Tunicatimonas pelagia: one gene and its partner. The protein of the gene in region 2 interacts with the protein of the main gene of each other region in a pairwise test. Links are inferred from orthologs where the notes say so. Each region holds a gene or a part of one and is shown on either strand. Other genes may lie near its edges.

Region 1 (6,725 bases), 730 kb from region 2 along the record:
CTTACGTTAACACTTAGTGCGTCGGCTCGAAAATTCAGCGGGCGTGTGTAAGCTTTTGTGCGAAGAAGCATTGAATTTTTCGCCCGGCGACCCGGTTGATTTTTTGGCGGCAGCCGCGCTGTTCGTTTTTGTGTCAAGACGGGGTCTCCCAGACAAAAATGAACGAGCAAAGTGTAACATCTTTGAGAAGTCATTCCATCTTCGGATTAATATATAGCAAAGCCTTCCAAAATGTACTCATTTTGAGAGTAATTTTCGTTGGTCAGACTTCTGGGTTTAGTTCGTCTAGTTCACCAACTTCCTTAAGATATTGGAAGGTTTCTTTCGCTTCTTTTTCGTCTACTACGCTAATGGCCACTCCTACGTGAACCAGCACGTAGTCGCCTTCTTGGGCGTGAGGAACCATCTCGAGCGTGGCTTCTTTGGTGATGCCACCGAACAGTACCTGCGCCATTCGCACCGTACCGTCGTACTGCATTTCTATTGATTTGATCTTTCCGGGAATTGCTAGACACATAAGTTATTAATTGACACCGCGTCGGCGGCCGATGAACAATGGATAGTTGCTTTGTCTTTTTACTGCATCACAGGTTACAGACTTCTTAAATAATCATCAAACAGTTGTACTTTTCTAAACCCTTGCTTTCTTAACCCTTTGTACAAAGGTTTATCCCGAGTCAAAAGTGGTAAATCTAGCTGCATTGCTAATGCCACGTAACTGATATCCTTCAAATCAACCTTTTCTAATAGCTGTTCAGATTTGTCTAAAATACTTTTCTCTAAAACGTACTGAGGAAGGATTGTCAGATTAGTAAAAACGAAGTAAGTCCACTTAGTAAATTGGGTTTCAGATACTTTGGTTTTATTCTTTAAAACGTCTTTGTACTTCTCTACTTCTACAAAAGCAAAGTCTGGTAAGATAAAGCTATTGAAGGATAAAATAGGTCTGTAGCCTACTTTACCACTTATAAGAATGCTCATTAGAACATTAGCATCAATTACAAAGTCGGTCATTTATCTGCGAAGTATTTATGCTTCTCTTGTTGCCATGCCAAATGACGTGCGGTTTGCCACTCTTGGTCGTTTTGCAGATCAGTATCCTGTAGGTCTTCTAACACGTCTTGAGCCGCTGCTTTAAGTAACATCTGTTTTACAAAATCCTGCAAGTAGTCTTCCACCTGTTTGCGTCCAAACACCTGTACAACACTTTCTTCCAGTTGAATCTTAAATTCTATCATATCATTCAAGTTAAATCCTTTCTGCAATTTACTATTTTCTTGTGGCTTTGTATTTACCTCGCGCATCTGGTCTGATAACTAACTAAGCACTACTGCTGATACGCGCTCACAAAGTCTCCATTGATTCGCCTCTTGTTACTGTAGGCACGTGTGCCTTTTGCTGAATTTGGTAGTAAGCCAATTGACCGAAGGATATATTTTCATCGTTGGGTGATAATTGGTGGTGGAAAAATAGTTCGTAGTCATCCGCCATTAGTTTATGAACCATATCCACTAGCAGAGCATTCTGGAACACACCGCCACTCATCGCTATTTTCTTGGTACCTTGCTGCTGAGCTACTTTTTGGATACAATCAGCTAGTGAGTAGTGAAAGCGAGCCGCAATGAATTTATTGCTATGCTCGTCCTTATCTCGAAGAATTTCATCTATCAACGATTGATAAGGAACCGTTTCTCTAATCTCAGTCTCACTGAAGTAACTGGTTAGTTTCCCATAACCATAACGTTCAATATAATCATTTGCAACAGTTTCCAGTAACAGCGCAGCTTCACCTTCGTAGGTAGCCCGATCAATCAGACCTAAAATACTGGCTACTCCGTCAAATAAACGACCCACGCTAGAGGTTTTAAATCCATCAGCTCGATTCACTTGTTGGGTGTAATGCTTCCATTCTGTCGTAGAAAATTTTTGCTGAACAACATAGCTTCCGTTGGTCAATGACAAAGCCGATAGGCGAGGCTCATGAGCCATTTTATCTCCCATCAAATGTGGGAAATACTCGAGGTGAGCTATTCGTTCGAAGGAATAGTTTTGATACATAAAGAATTCGCCACCCCAAATTTGCCCGTCGTCGCCTAAACCAGTTCCATCCCAAATCACTCCCAGCACAGATTCATCGGCATCAATCAATTGGTTCTCACCCAGCACTGCTGCAAAATGGGCTTGATGGTGCTGAACGGTTTCTACGGATACCTGAAACTCTTTAGCCAACTGCTTACCTAATTGCTTAGAGAAATACTGCGGATGCTGATCGGTTAAAATAACTTCTGGCTGGGCATCAAATAACTCGAGCAGGTGGGATAATACGTTACGATAGCTTTGCTGCGAATCGTAGCTGGCTAAATCACCCAAATATTGGCTAACATACTGGTTGCCGCAGTGAGTATAGGCGAAGGTGCTTTTCAGATCACTGCCCATCGCCAGAATGTTTTTATCAGAAGTTAGTGGTTCCGGCAATACCAATGTAGGTGCCATTCCTCGTGAGCGCCGTAGTATAATTTTTTGTTTAGCCTCTGGATTAAACCGAACCACCGAATCATCTTGGGGAATAACGATCTCTCGGTTATACGTCAGACGAAAATCAACTAATGACGATAGTTGGCGTTCAGCAGCTTCTTCGGTATAAACAATGGGTGAACCGCTGATATTAGCACTGGTAGCTACCACTGGCTTACCTACTTCTTGCATCAAAATTTCAAATAGCGGAGCGTAAGGTAACACTACTCCTACTTGCTGTAAGTTGGGAGCTATTTGCTGGAGCGCCAGCCGGTTAAATGCTAATCGCTGTTTTCCCGCATCAGTTACTGGAAGTAGCACAATTGGTGACACCGAACTCGTTAGCAACTTCTTAACCTCTTTACTTACTGGAATATCCTGTCGCAGCTGATCCAATGAAGGATACATGACTGCAAAGGGTTTGGTCGGGCGATGTTTTCTTTTTCTTAATGTACTTACTGCTTCAGCGTTGGTAGCATCGCAGACCAGTAAATAACCACCTACTCCTTTGATGGCAATGATCGCTCCGCCCCGCAACTTTTCAACAACCTGATTAATGATTGATGGTTGACCTGTCCCGGACTCAGTTCCGGGATGATTAGTGATTAATTTTCCTTGGGCATCATAAAGCGCGAATGTAATTGGACACTGGGGGCAGGTATTGGCCTGGGCATAGTAGCGTCGGTCGGTCGGGTCATCGTACTCTTGCTGGCAATCCACACATAATTCAAATGGAGCCATAGCAGTGGTAGCGCGGTCGTAAGGCAATTCCTTGATGATGGAGTAGCGGGGGCCGCAGTGGGTACAATTAGTAAAGGCATAATGGTAGCGGCGGTTATCTTTCTGATTTAATTCAGATCGACAAGCAGGGCATAGTCCCAAGTCCGGCGTGAGTAAAACATCCCGATGGTGGGTACTTTCGCTGTGAACGATTGAGAAGTCACGAAACTCTTGGGAAGCTACTTCTTGAAGACTATCGTTAGTGATTCGGGCTATCGGCGGATGCTCCTCAAGGATTGCCTCGAGAAATAGCTGCGCTACTGGTTGTGAAGCATTCACTAAAACCCGCACCCCATCACTACGGTTGCTCACCTGCCCGGTGAGGCTAAATCGCTGGGCAAGCTGATAGATGAAGGGGCGGAATCCCACCCCCTGCACTTGCCCTTGAATATGGATTTGATAGGTTGGCAAAAGAAATTATACAGATGCTTCCTGAGTCTGACTTTCTTGTTTCTCTCGAACTTTATCCAGCAACCACTCACACCAGGCATCAATACCTTCGCCGCTGGTGCTGGAAACCTGAATCATTTCAATATCGGGATTCACCTCGCGGGCATCCTGGGTGACTGCTTCTACCGAGAAAGGTAAATACGGCAGTAGGTCAGCCTTCGATACCAGCATCAGATCACTGGTTAGGAACATCCGGGGATACTTCTTCGGCTTATCATCTCCTTCGGTAGTTGCCATTAGGGTGACTCGGTAGTCTTCGCCCAAATCGAAAGAAGCCGGGCATACCAGGTTACCTACATTTTCTACAATCAGCAGTTCTACTCCATCCAGATCGACCTGATCCATTGCTTGCCATACCATCTGAGCTTCTAAATGACAGATACCTCCGGTTACAATTTGTAAGGCTTCCACTCCGGCATCTCGGATTCGGGCAGCATCTCGCTCGGTTTCTAGATCGCCTACCAGCACCTTCATTTTTACCTGATTGCTAATACGACGAGCTGTTTCCTGCAACAAAGTCGTTTTTCCACTACCAGCCGACGAAGTGATATTAATCATCAGAATATTTCTTCGCTGCATCTCCTTGCGAATATTCTCAGCCACAAAGTCGTTGGCTTTTAATAGGTTAAGCGAGGTATTTTCGCACTGTACGCTTCCTCTCGCTCCCTTGCTTGATTTTTCTATTGCCATAGTTTTTTAGTTGAAAGGTGACAATTGATAGTTGATAATTAATTATTGCATTTTCCACCGCACGGCGGTCACTTTTCATTATCCATTTTCCACTATCAATTTTTCATTAAAATGTACTTGGTGAATAAGTAACTCGGTTCCCTGGACTACATTGTTGTTCAGTTGTCCGCACTCTTCGCACACAAACTTGTACTGATGCACTTCCGATTTATGATCGCAAGCGGAGCAGTAGATGGCTACGGGTACGGTTTCAATCTCTAGTTTCACTGCTTCGTACTGCTTGTCGGTTTCGGTCAAGGCTTGGAAAGCGCTTTGCATTAGAATAGGTTCTACATTAGCGAGTAAGCCCACCTGCAAATTCACCTGTGCCAATCGGTTCATTTTATCAGCGGGAAATTCATCTTCCAGCGTTCGGAAAATACTGCGAACCAGAGACATCTCATGCATAGCCTTCACTTTTAGCTTCCTGTTCTAATCGGGCTAGCTCCTCCAAATGTCGATCAGCTTCAGTTAGCAAATCTGGTGCATCTACTAACGTTTTCACTTCCTGAGCTTTGTTGAGCATATCCTGGTACCGAGTTTGATTAAAATTATCGTCTCCATTATCCAGAAACCAACTGGCTTCCAAATAATTGAGTAAGGTGATTGACCGCTCGTAAGGATATACCGAGGTACGAACCGCTAATGCTTCTTTATAATATTCTAATGCTTTTTCGTAATTATCAATTCGCAAAGCAGTCGGATACTTCGTCAGGGCATTGGCGTAGTTATTACAAACCAGTCCGTATTCATACGGATGCGCTTCTTTGGTAAAGAAAACTAATGCTTCCTGAAATGACGTGGCTGATACCGCCGCCCAGATTCCTTTTTTCTGCTGCAAATCTGACATTTCCGCGTAGAGTACTCCCAAGTGCGCGTGAATCTGAGCGAAGGTTTCGGGAGCCTCATCCCGCTTAAAAACTTTCAGAGCTTCCTGATAGGTATCAATGGCTGGTTTGTAAAACTGAGGGTTACCGTTCTGTGCCCAAGTGTACAACAAGGTTCCTTTTCTCAATAGACTACTTCCCGCCAGTTCAGGTAAATCCTGCGCCCGAAAAATATCCAATGCCCGATTGATATACCCTAAGGATTCCGAATAACTCTCAGAGATATTGGCTACTTCGGAAGCATCAATCAGTAGTAAGCCTACCTCAGCCATTCGCTCCTGTCGCTCCAGATACGTCAGCGTCTCCCAAAGCAAATCTTTTAGGCTATTAATCCGATTCTCATCGTAGGGCACTGACAAACGCGCCATCCAAGCACTAATCAGAACCGACTTCAGGGCGTAGGAAGCTTCCTCAGATAAATCTTGGGAAAGATGCTGTTGCAGTAATTCTTCTGCTTTGGCACCCTGGTTGGTATCTAATAGTAAAGTAGCATATTGCTTCAGCGTGAAAGCATGATGCTCATTGTCTGGTGCAATTGCCAACGCTTTCTGATACATCTGCTGCACTTCGGCTAACGTTACTGCCAAAGGCCAAAGGCCATATTGTTGAAGCAACGCTATATTGTGATTAGAACGACAACCTTCTTTATCCAGAGTATCCGCTAACTCGTTAGGTAGCGGTTGATTGGTCTGTAAACAGCCAAGGCTAATCACTTCATTGTAGAGTTTGGGGTGCTTTGCAAGGTAGTTTTGAGCCTCGGCGTAGTTGCCCAAGGCTATGAAAATGTAGCCTAGTAGGGTTTCAGAACTAAATGCTACCGGACTGCTCATCAGAAAAGGCGGAGCGTTGTTGTCCCAATTTAGCGGCATGATGATACCTCGTTCGTCTACGATCAAATTCGCCACTAAAGCGTCTTCGGTAGTAATCGTTATTAACTCCGATAGCCGAGGCACAGCATCGATGATTTGCGCCACTTCAGCCTGACGGGTTTTATTTAGGTAAATAGTTATCATGCTTCTTACAAATTAATCTTCAAAATACCAGAGGTATCTTGCATAGTATACTCCAACTCACGATCCTGATTATCCAGCGCATTATCAATCAGGATTTCGTGCAAGGCAATGGTTTTGTCACCCTGCAAGTTTCTAGTTTTAAGCAGGTGCTGACTCGGCTTATGCATTTTGTAGAACCACTGTTGAGAAACCGCGGCAATAAGTAGAGTACCGCGCTCCGCTTGATAAGCCAAATAGGCTTGCGGATCATCGCCAAATACTTTCGTAGCAATCTCGCCCGGAATGTACAAATGAGACGATTTTAGGGTGATGCTGTCCATGTTGCCTCCTCTAAAATATATTCTACTACCCG
Region 2 (8,027 bases):
GTATCATGTTTTAAACCAAAAGTTGCATAGTGCTTTCGTGTTTATTTGGAGGCGGTTTTTACATCTGCATTCTTCATATCTGGTTCTGCCTCCAAACTTGGCGGGAACCCGTTGTACAGTCGCCACAGTTCGTACCATAGTGGCACATCGTTCAGCATGGCAAAACCCTTTACTCCTGAACCTAACCGTAGTTGTTCGGGCCAATCGCCGTCATTAGAGGGGTCAGGAGTAACTAAGATACGGTATTTCCCTGCTTTGTCATCGGTTTCCACAAAATCTATTACTTTAACGATGCCACCAAATGTTCCTACGGCTACGCTAGGCCAACCGGAGAACTGTAGGGCTGGCCAACCATCAAACTCTAAGCGAACGTGCCGTCCTGTTTCTAATAGTGGCACATCCATCGGTCTTACGTATAGTTCTACCGCTTTATCGGGGTTGCGGGGCATTACCGTTACTACTCCCTCCCCTTCTTTAATCGTCTCACCAATTCCTGTTTTCAACGCTTTCACCACAAAGCCATCCTGAGGAGCGATGATAGAGTAGCGATCTAATCGCTCTTCCACATTGGCGTATTCATTCCGTTGCTTAATCAGGCTACCCGCTGCTTCGGCTAGTTCAGCTCGAGTGAGGCTTAAGTCTGACTCGGCCTTACTAATTTTCTCTAGATAATCAGCTTCAATTGAGTTCAGCTCAATTTGGGCGTTATACAGCTCATTCTGCGTAGCATAAAACTTATTCTCACTAGAGATCAGCTTTGCTTGAGCCTGCTGGGCTTTCTGTTCCTTCTGCTGTAGTTCCGTCAGTGATTTTAGCCCCTCATCGTACAGCACTTGCTGTCGCTCAAACTGATTATCGGCAATATTGGCATTTACCCCTTCAGCTATAAAATCAGTACTATCACTCACAACTTTCAATTCGCTCTGCCTTACTTTATTTCTGGCTTGTTTAAGCTTTAACCGTAGTGCGTCGCGCAAAGCCGCAATCTGGCGTTCCAGCGCCTCAGCTTTTTGTTCTTTAGCGTCAATACTGGCTACCTTTGCCTCAATTTGTTCTTGTAAACGAGGAAGAAGCTGAGGATCAAAGAACTTATCTTTCACATCCCGGATTGTAAGAATCGTATCCCCTTCTTGTACGTATTCACCTTCGTTTACCAGCCAGTTGGTAATCTGCCCCGGAATAGCACTCTGAATTGTCTGAGGACGGTTCTCCGGCGAAAGTGCAGTGACCTCGCCAGTAGCGTTAATGTTCTGCTGCCAGGGCAGAAACAGCACCAGAAACAAAAATATACCAACCCCACCCAGCCACTTAGCCAGCACGCGTCCCGCCCGAGGCGACTGGAGCACATTCATAGACTCCAGCTGGGATAGGTGGTCAGGTTGAGGAAAAATCGCTTTTCTCATTATTTTTCAATTAAGAAGTAATTGGTCTAATATCGTGGTCAATAATTTCTTGAAAATGAGGGTCTTTGCTCACTTCGTCGTAAGTACCCTGGGTAACTATCGCTCCCTCTTTCAATACAATTACCCGGGTACAATTAGTTAAAATAACCGGATCAGTAGATACTGTAATCAATGTCCAGCTGTGCTTAGCATCAGTTAAGTAACGAATCAAACGCTCTTTTACTGATTGCTCGAAGAAGAAAAAGAAATCGTTCAGGATAATAACTTTCGGTTTCTTAGCAATACAGCGAGCCAGAGTGATTTTGTGAGCCAGTCCGGTAGAGAGAGTTTTTCCACCACTCACCAACGGAGTATGCAGTCCTTCAGGTAATTGATTGATTTCGTCGGTAGCACCAACTGCTTCAATCGCTTCAATCGCCGTTTGGTAAGTAGCGTTGGACTTACCAAGCAAAATATTTTCTAACACCGTACCATCAAAGATATCCTCCTGCGACACATTTTTGGCAATATGATCTCTAAGAAAATTCACGTCAATATCACTAAGCGATACATTGTTGTACGTTACCACTCCTTTATAAGAAGGGTAAATGCCATCAATAATATTGACCAACGTAGATTTACCACTGCCAGAGTGCCCAGTAATACAGATACGTTCACCCGGCTTCATTGTTAGGTTTATTTCTTTAAGTACCTTTTTATCGTAGCCAGGGTAGTTGTAATTCAGGTTTTGTATGTCAACCTCAATTCCTTTATCAAAGTACGTTTTGGGCAAACGCACTCCCATTTGGTTCTCCAAGGGCTTATCAGTTACTTTACCGATTTTGTCTACTGCAGTAAGTACATCGTAAACCGTGTCCAGGTTAATAATAATCTTTTCTACGGCCCCAATTACCTGCACAATAATCAGTTCAGAAGCTACAAACTGCCCCAATGTAATCTGTCGGTCAATTACCAAAATTGTACCCAATACCAAAACGCCCGCCGTAATAAGCACTTTGAACATAACAATAAAAGAGAACTGACGAATCAGCACGCCGAAGTGTACCTTGCGGTGTAAGAGATATTGGTTAACATTATAATCGGCCTTCTTTATTGGCAAGCGAGTGGTGCCCGCTACCTTGAAGGAAGATAGAGCGCGCCCTAATTCCTCTAGCCAATACGCCACTTTGTATTTGTACTTCGATTCAATAATAGACGAATCTAGCCCTTTGGCTCCGGTGAAGTAGAATATAGCGACCAGTATTGCCACCAATAACAAGGCAAAGAAAACGAAAAACGGATGATAGAAAGACAGCAGAATTAACCCGAAAAGAATTTGTAACAGTGCCGTTGAAAGGTCAATCAGTATCTTAGGAAGGCCTTTTTGTACGGTCAGAATATCAAAAAAGCGGTTAATCAGCTCGGGGGTATGGTACTTAAACAGGGCCTCAGCATTGATTTTGGGAATGCGGTAGGCAAACTCAAAAGCTGTTTTGGCAAAAACTCGACGTTGCAAAATCTCCACCATAGAAATCTGCATAATCTGCAATACCCCTGATACCAGTATACCCACAATTACCAATGCAATGAGCAGTACCACCGAATTAAACCACATTCCTCCGGCAATAAACCCAACAATTGCTTGGGTTCCCAGCGGCAGGGAAAGGCTAATGATACCTACTGCTATGGCGTAAACATAAACGTAAAAGATGTCTTTTCGCTCGGGCGCCAGCAGTCTAATGAACCGCTGCACCGGAGTGGGGTTCTCCTTATCTTCTTTTTTTCCAACGGTGCTATGAAACGGAAAAGCCGTGACGAACACTACTTCATCGTTTTCGTCAAGATACAGATTACTGGATAGACTACTTACCACTACAGGCTCAAGGGAACCATCATCAGTCACCCGGGCCGCTACGTGCTCCAGCTTTTCGTTGAGCCGTACAAACACTGGCTCAAAATTATCAGACTCATCACCCTTCTCGCGCTGAAACAGTAAAATTGGAAAGTCAGCATCCTTGACAAAATCCTGAAACTTGTCTTGGGCAATACTGTTAGAGATAAACACAAGTTGCATCCGCTCCCCCGCTTCCGAAAGATCGCTGATAAAATCATCGATCGATGTAGGGCACACGGGACACACATTGGTCACGATGTCCTCGAGTTCAGGTAGGGAGTGTTCGTGCTTGAGTGAATCCGAGAAATTATGAAGCAGGGAGGTAATCTGTCGGGTATCCATAAACCGATATTTTCAGAAATCTTTATGATATACGGAGGATGTAATGAAAGGTTTACTATTATAAAAAGCTCTAATACTATTATATCTTTATAAAAGAAAAACTTGCATCTACTACTATGATACAAGTTTTTCCGAACTTAGTTTAGATTCTTAGTAGAATTTTACGTGATTTTCACCAATTCAATATCAAATAGCAAATCCTTCCCTGCCAAAGGGTGGTTTGCATCTAGTACTACCTTATCATCCTTTATCTCAGTGATGGTGACAGGTACTTGCTGCCCTTGGGCGTTCACGGCCAGTTGCTGACCTACTGCCGGAGTAATATCAGGCGGGAAGTCGCCTTTAGAAACTTCCATAATCATCTCTTTCTTTACTTCTCCGTAAGCTTCCTGGCTCGGAATATTTACTTGTTTGCTCTCCCCCACGTTCATACCATCTACTGCTTTTTCAAACCCGGCAATCATTTGGCCTTTTCCTAAGGTAAACTGAAGAGGCTCATTGCGCTTGCGGGAAGAGTCAAATTCAGTGCCATCAGTAAGCGTTCCGGTATAATGTACTTGTACAGTGTCGCCTGCTTTTGCTGCGGTCATGCGTTGGTTATTTAAATAAAAAATAAGTGAATAATTTCGTCGCTAAGAGAAGCCGTTCAGCCGAGCAATAATTCCCACTCACCGAATTAGTTAGCCTTTTATATGATAGATGCTATATCTTCCTAAAAAATTAACAGCTTCACTATGCCTTCACCACAAAGCCCCGAATTAGCATTAAACGAAATTGTATCTCGCCTCAACCATCAGATGACCGGCACCCTAGCCCGGTTGGAAGGATTGTACTTACTATACAAGCAAGAGGGTCAGCTCCGCGATGAATTATGGGAAGCTGCTTTTCAGCAAGCCAAACAAGAAACCTTTGCTGAGCTAAACCGAAGCTTTGCACTCGACGAACCAGTGTATCCGTCTCCACTGAGAGTAGCGTAAATTTATTTTCCTCACGCATTTGTAGAACTTATATTTTTTCAGGCCGTTAAAATCTGGAAACCCACAAAGAAGTAATGCCCCGCTTGTTTTTCGGATTCCTCACTATCGGTGTCCTTCTCCCGCTTTTTGCTTTTAGTCAATCATCATTCACCTTAAACGGCTACGTACGAGATGCCTCGAGCGGAGAAGATCTCATTGGAGCGACCGTTACCATTAAAGAACGGTCGGGCACCGGCACCACCACAAATGTTTACGGTTTTTACTCGCTCACGCTAGCTCCCGGCGACTACACGTTTACGTTCTCCTACTTGGGCTACCAGGCAGTAGAAAAAACTATTTCTCTTAAGGCGAATCAAACGTTATCCGTAGAGCTAACCTCGGGGGAGGTAGAATTGCAGGAGGTAATTGTTTCGGCGGATCGGCCCGATGCCAACGTGCAAGATGTAGCCATGAGTCGGGAGAAGTTACAAATAGAAAAAGTACAGCGGTTGCCCGCACTTTTCGGTGAGGTAGATATTATTAAAACTGTGCAGTTACTGCCAGGCGTAATCAGTGCCGGTGAAGGCACCACCGGATTATTTGTGCGGGGCGGGTCTGCCGATCAGAACCTGGTGCTGCTCGACGGAGCCACCGTATACAACCCTTCCCACTTTCTGGGTTTCTTTTCAGTTTTTAACCCTGATGCCATTAAGAATATCGAGATCTACAAAGGAGGAATTCCCGCTCGCTTTGGTAGCCGATTATCTTCTATTTTGGACATCCAAATGAAGGAAGGAAACAGTAAGAAGTTTAGAGTATCGGGAGGGATTGGGCTAATCTCTAGCCGACTAACCGTAGAAGGGCCAATTAAAAAAGATCAATCTTCCTTTATTCTGTCGGGAAGACGTACCTACGCTGATTTGTTCCTGCGATTATCTCCCGACGAAGATATACGAGACAATATTCTGTATTTCTACGATTTTAATGCTAAAGCGAACTACACGCTGAACGATCGTAATCGGCTATTTTTATCAGGCTACTTCGGCCGGGATAAATTCGGTATTGCCGATCAGTTTGGCTTAGACTGGGGAAACGCTACGGCTACCCTACGCTGGAACCACTTGTTATCAGATAAAGTATTTTTCAACACCACGCTAGTGTACAGCAATTTTGACTACGGCTTCGATATTGATGCTGAGACGGCGGAGTTTACCTGGACATCGCGCTTGAAGGAATACAGTGCCAAATTTGATGGCAACTTCTTTGCTTCTCCTAATCTGGCCATTGACTTTGGCTACCACATTTCCCATTTCGATTTTGAACCAGCCCGAATCATTCCTCAGGGTGAGGGTCTTAACTTCGTGCCACTCATACTAGACAATAAATATGCCCTGGAGCACGCCGTTTACATTGGAAACAACCATCAGCTAAGCCCGCGTATATCGATGGAGTACGGATTACGCTATTCTTATTTCCAGCACATTGGCCCGGGCACGGTACTGCAATACGAGGAAGGCCAGCCTTTATCGGACGAAACGATCAGCGGTGAAACCCAGTACGACCGATTGGAAAATATAGAAAGTTACCACGGTGCCGAACCCCGCTTCGGAATGCGGTACTTGCTCGATAGTGAAAAATCACTGAAGTTTTCTTATAACCGAATGCGACAGTACGTGCAGATTGCCTCCAACGCCACCGCTGGTTTGCCCATTGACCGATGGATTCCAGCAGACACCTACGTTCCACCGATGGTGGGCGATCAGTTAGCACTGGGATATTTTCAAAACCTACGGCAAAATACCATAGAAGCCTCGGTGGAGGTTTACTATAAATGGATGCACGATATTATCGATTTTCTGACCGGAACCGATATTCTACTCAATGAGAATCTGGAAACAGAAATTTCGGTTGGTAGAGGCTGGGCCTACGGAGCTGAGTTTCTGCTTCGGAAAGATGTAGGCCGCACTACCGGCTGGATTGCCTATACCCTCTCCCGCGTTCGTCAGCAAATTGACGGAATTAACTTAGGTCAGCCCTACAACGCCCGCTACGACCGAACTCATGATATTGCGCTGGTACTTTCTCATCAGCTCAACCCTCGGCTTACCTTATCAGGCAACTGGGTCTATAGCACTGGAACAGCCGTTTCCTTTCCATCTGGCCGTTACCAACTAAATGGCTTATCGGTTCCGTACTACGGTGAAGGTGAGCGAAATGCCTTTCGGATGCCCGATTACCATCGGTTCGATGTTTCGGTAGTACTTGAGAATAAGAATAATGAAGAACGGCGTTGGAAGAGCAACTGGAGCTTTTCGGTATACAATGTGTACGGTCGCAAAAACCCGTTCGTCATTACTTTTGAAGATGTATACAACGATGATGTTTCGTTTGACCCAGGAGCGGACGATGAACCCATTACTACTCAGCGACCTGGCTCAATAAAAACGTATTTATTCCGATTTATCCCGTCAATTACCTACAACTTTAAATTCTAGCCGGTATGCGACTATTTACACTATTTTCCGCTATCTCGCTTTTGGCCCTTATTGCTTGTCAGGAAGAAATTACTCTTGATCTGCCTAATGAGAATCCCAAGTTAGTGATTGAAGGTAACCTTACCTACTGGGAATTTGCTCCCGAAAGAAACCATGCTCGGGTGCGGCTTACTACCACCGGGAATTACTACGATGCCAATGCCTCAGTGCCAGTATCTGATGCCCAAGTAATTATTCGGGATCAAGCCAATGAACAAGATTACGTACTGATTGAACAGGAAGATTCGGCAGGATTCTATTTCACGGATGAAATTCCGATAGACTCGGGAAATACCTACACCCTTACGGTAAATTACCAAGAGCAGGTTTACGAAGGCCGGGGCACGGTGCTTCCGGTGGCCGAAGTAGACTCGTTCAGTTACCGTTTTCTGGAAGACTTGTTTTTTCTAGACGATGGCTACTACTTCTTTTTTAGCGGACGCACCCCTAAGGAGCGAGGGACTAATTATTACCGCTTCTTAGTTTACGAAGATGATTCGCTGTACAACGCTCGCGAAGATTTATTGATTCAGAGCGACGAATTTCTTACCGAACAAATTGATACCCTTCAGTTGGCCAACTACGCCTTTGAACTCGGCGACTCGGTACGCATTGAAATGTTCAGTCTCAACCCAGGTCAGTACGATTATTATACTCAGCTACAAGAACTGCTCTTTAACGACGGTGGTTTGTTTAGCGGCCCGCCTCGCAACCCTACTTCTACCATCAGAAACCTCACCAATCCGCAGGAACTGCCCCTGGGTTTCTTTCAGGTTTCTTCAGCCATTTCGGGAGGATCTACGGTGAAATGAACAGTTAGCGGTGAATAATGATTGATGATTAATGAGTGATGAATAGTGACTGATGATTAATTGATAGTGGATAGTGAGTAATGGAGAACGGAAAACGGAAGTAAAAA

What was found. Proteins that work in one complex are often made in the same cells at the same time.
Region 1: the proteins of P0M28_RS23065 (region 2) and hypB interact in binary tests that used the Escherichia coli proteins (3 or more experiments, as listed by UniProt). The link is inferred for Tunicatimonas pelagia from one-to-one orthologs.

The regions. Positions count from the first base shown.
Region 1 is NZ_CP120683.1:4,664,000-4,670,724, reverse strand. The notes cover bases 2,574-5,438. They hold hypB (hydrogenase nickel incorporation protein HypB), read right to left. Parts: upstream 4,435-5,438; coding sequence 3,712-4,434; downstream 2,574-3,711. Other genes in these bases: P0M28_RS20015 (hypothetical protein), read right to left, coding at 4,874-5,438; P0M28_RS20020 (hydrogenase maturation nickel metallochaperone HypA/HybF), read right to left, coding at 4,513-4,881; hypF (carbamoyltransferase HypF), read right to left, coding at 2,574-3,705. In the rest of the region: P0M28_RS20045 (HypC/HybG/HupF family hydrogenase formation chaperone), read right to left, coding at 263-517; P0M28_RS20040 (PIN domain-containing protein), read right to left, coding at 592-1,014; P0M28_RS20035 (hypothetical protein), read right to left, coding at 1,011-1,238; more of hypF, read right to left, coding at 1,345-2,573; more of P0M28_RS20015, read right to left, coding at 5,439-6,373; P0M28_RS20010 (hypothetical protein), read right to left, coding at 6,379-6,693; P0M28_RS20005 (hydrogenase maturation protease), read right to left, coding at 6,675-6,725. UniProt on the Escherichia coli protein: Involved in the maturation of [NiFe] hydrogenases. Required for nickel insertion into the metal center of the hydrogenase. Exhibits a low intrinsic GTPase activity, which is essential for nickel insertion.
Region 2 is NZ_CP120683.1:5,392,697-5,400,723, reverse strand. The notes cover bases 2,495-5,368. They hold P0M28_RS23065 (FKBP-type peptidyl-prolyl cis-trans isomerase), read right to left. Parts: upstream 4,209-5,368; coding sequence 3,780-4,208; downstream 2,495-3,779. Other genes in these bases: P0M28_RS23055 (TonB-dependent receptor), read left to right, coding at 4,670-5,368; P0M28_RS23060 (hypothetical protein), read left to right, coding at 4,353-4,595; P0M28_RS23070 (peptidase domain-containing ABC transporter), read right to left, coding at 2,495-3,618. Also shown: P0M28_RS23080 (TolC family protein), read right to left, coding at 1-7; P0M28_RS23075 (HlyD family secretion protein), read right to left, coding at 42-1,403; more of P0M28_RS23070, read right to left, coding at 1,414-2,494; more of P0M28_RS23055, read left to right, coding at 5,369-7,069; P0M28_RS23050 (DUF4249 family protein), read left to right, coding at 7,075-7,920. UniProt on the Escherichia coli protein: Folding helper with both chaperone and peptidyl-prolyl cis-trans isomerase (PPIase) activities. Chaperone activity prevents aggregation of unfolded or partially folded proteins and promotes their correct folding.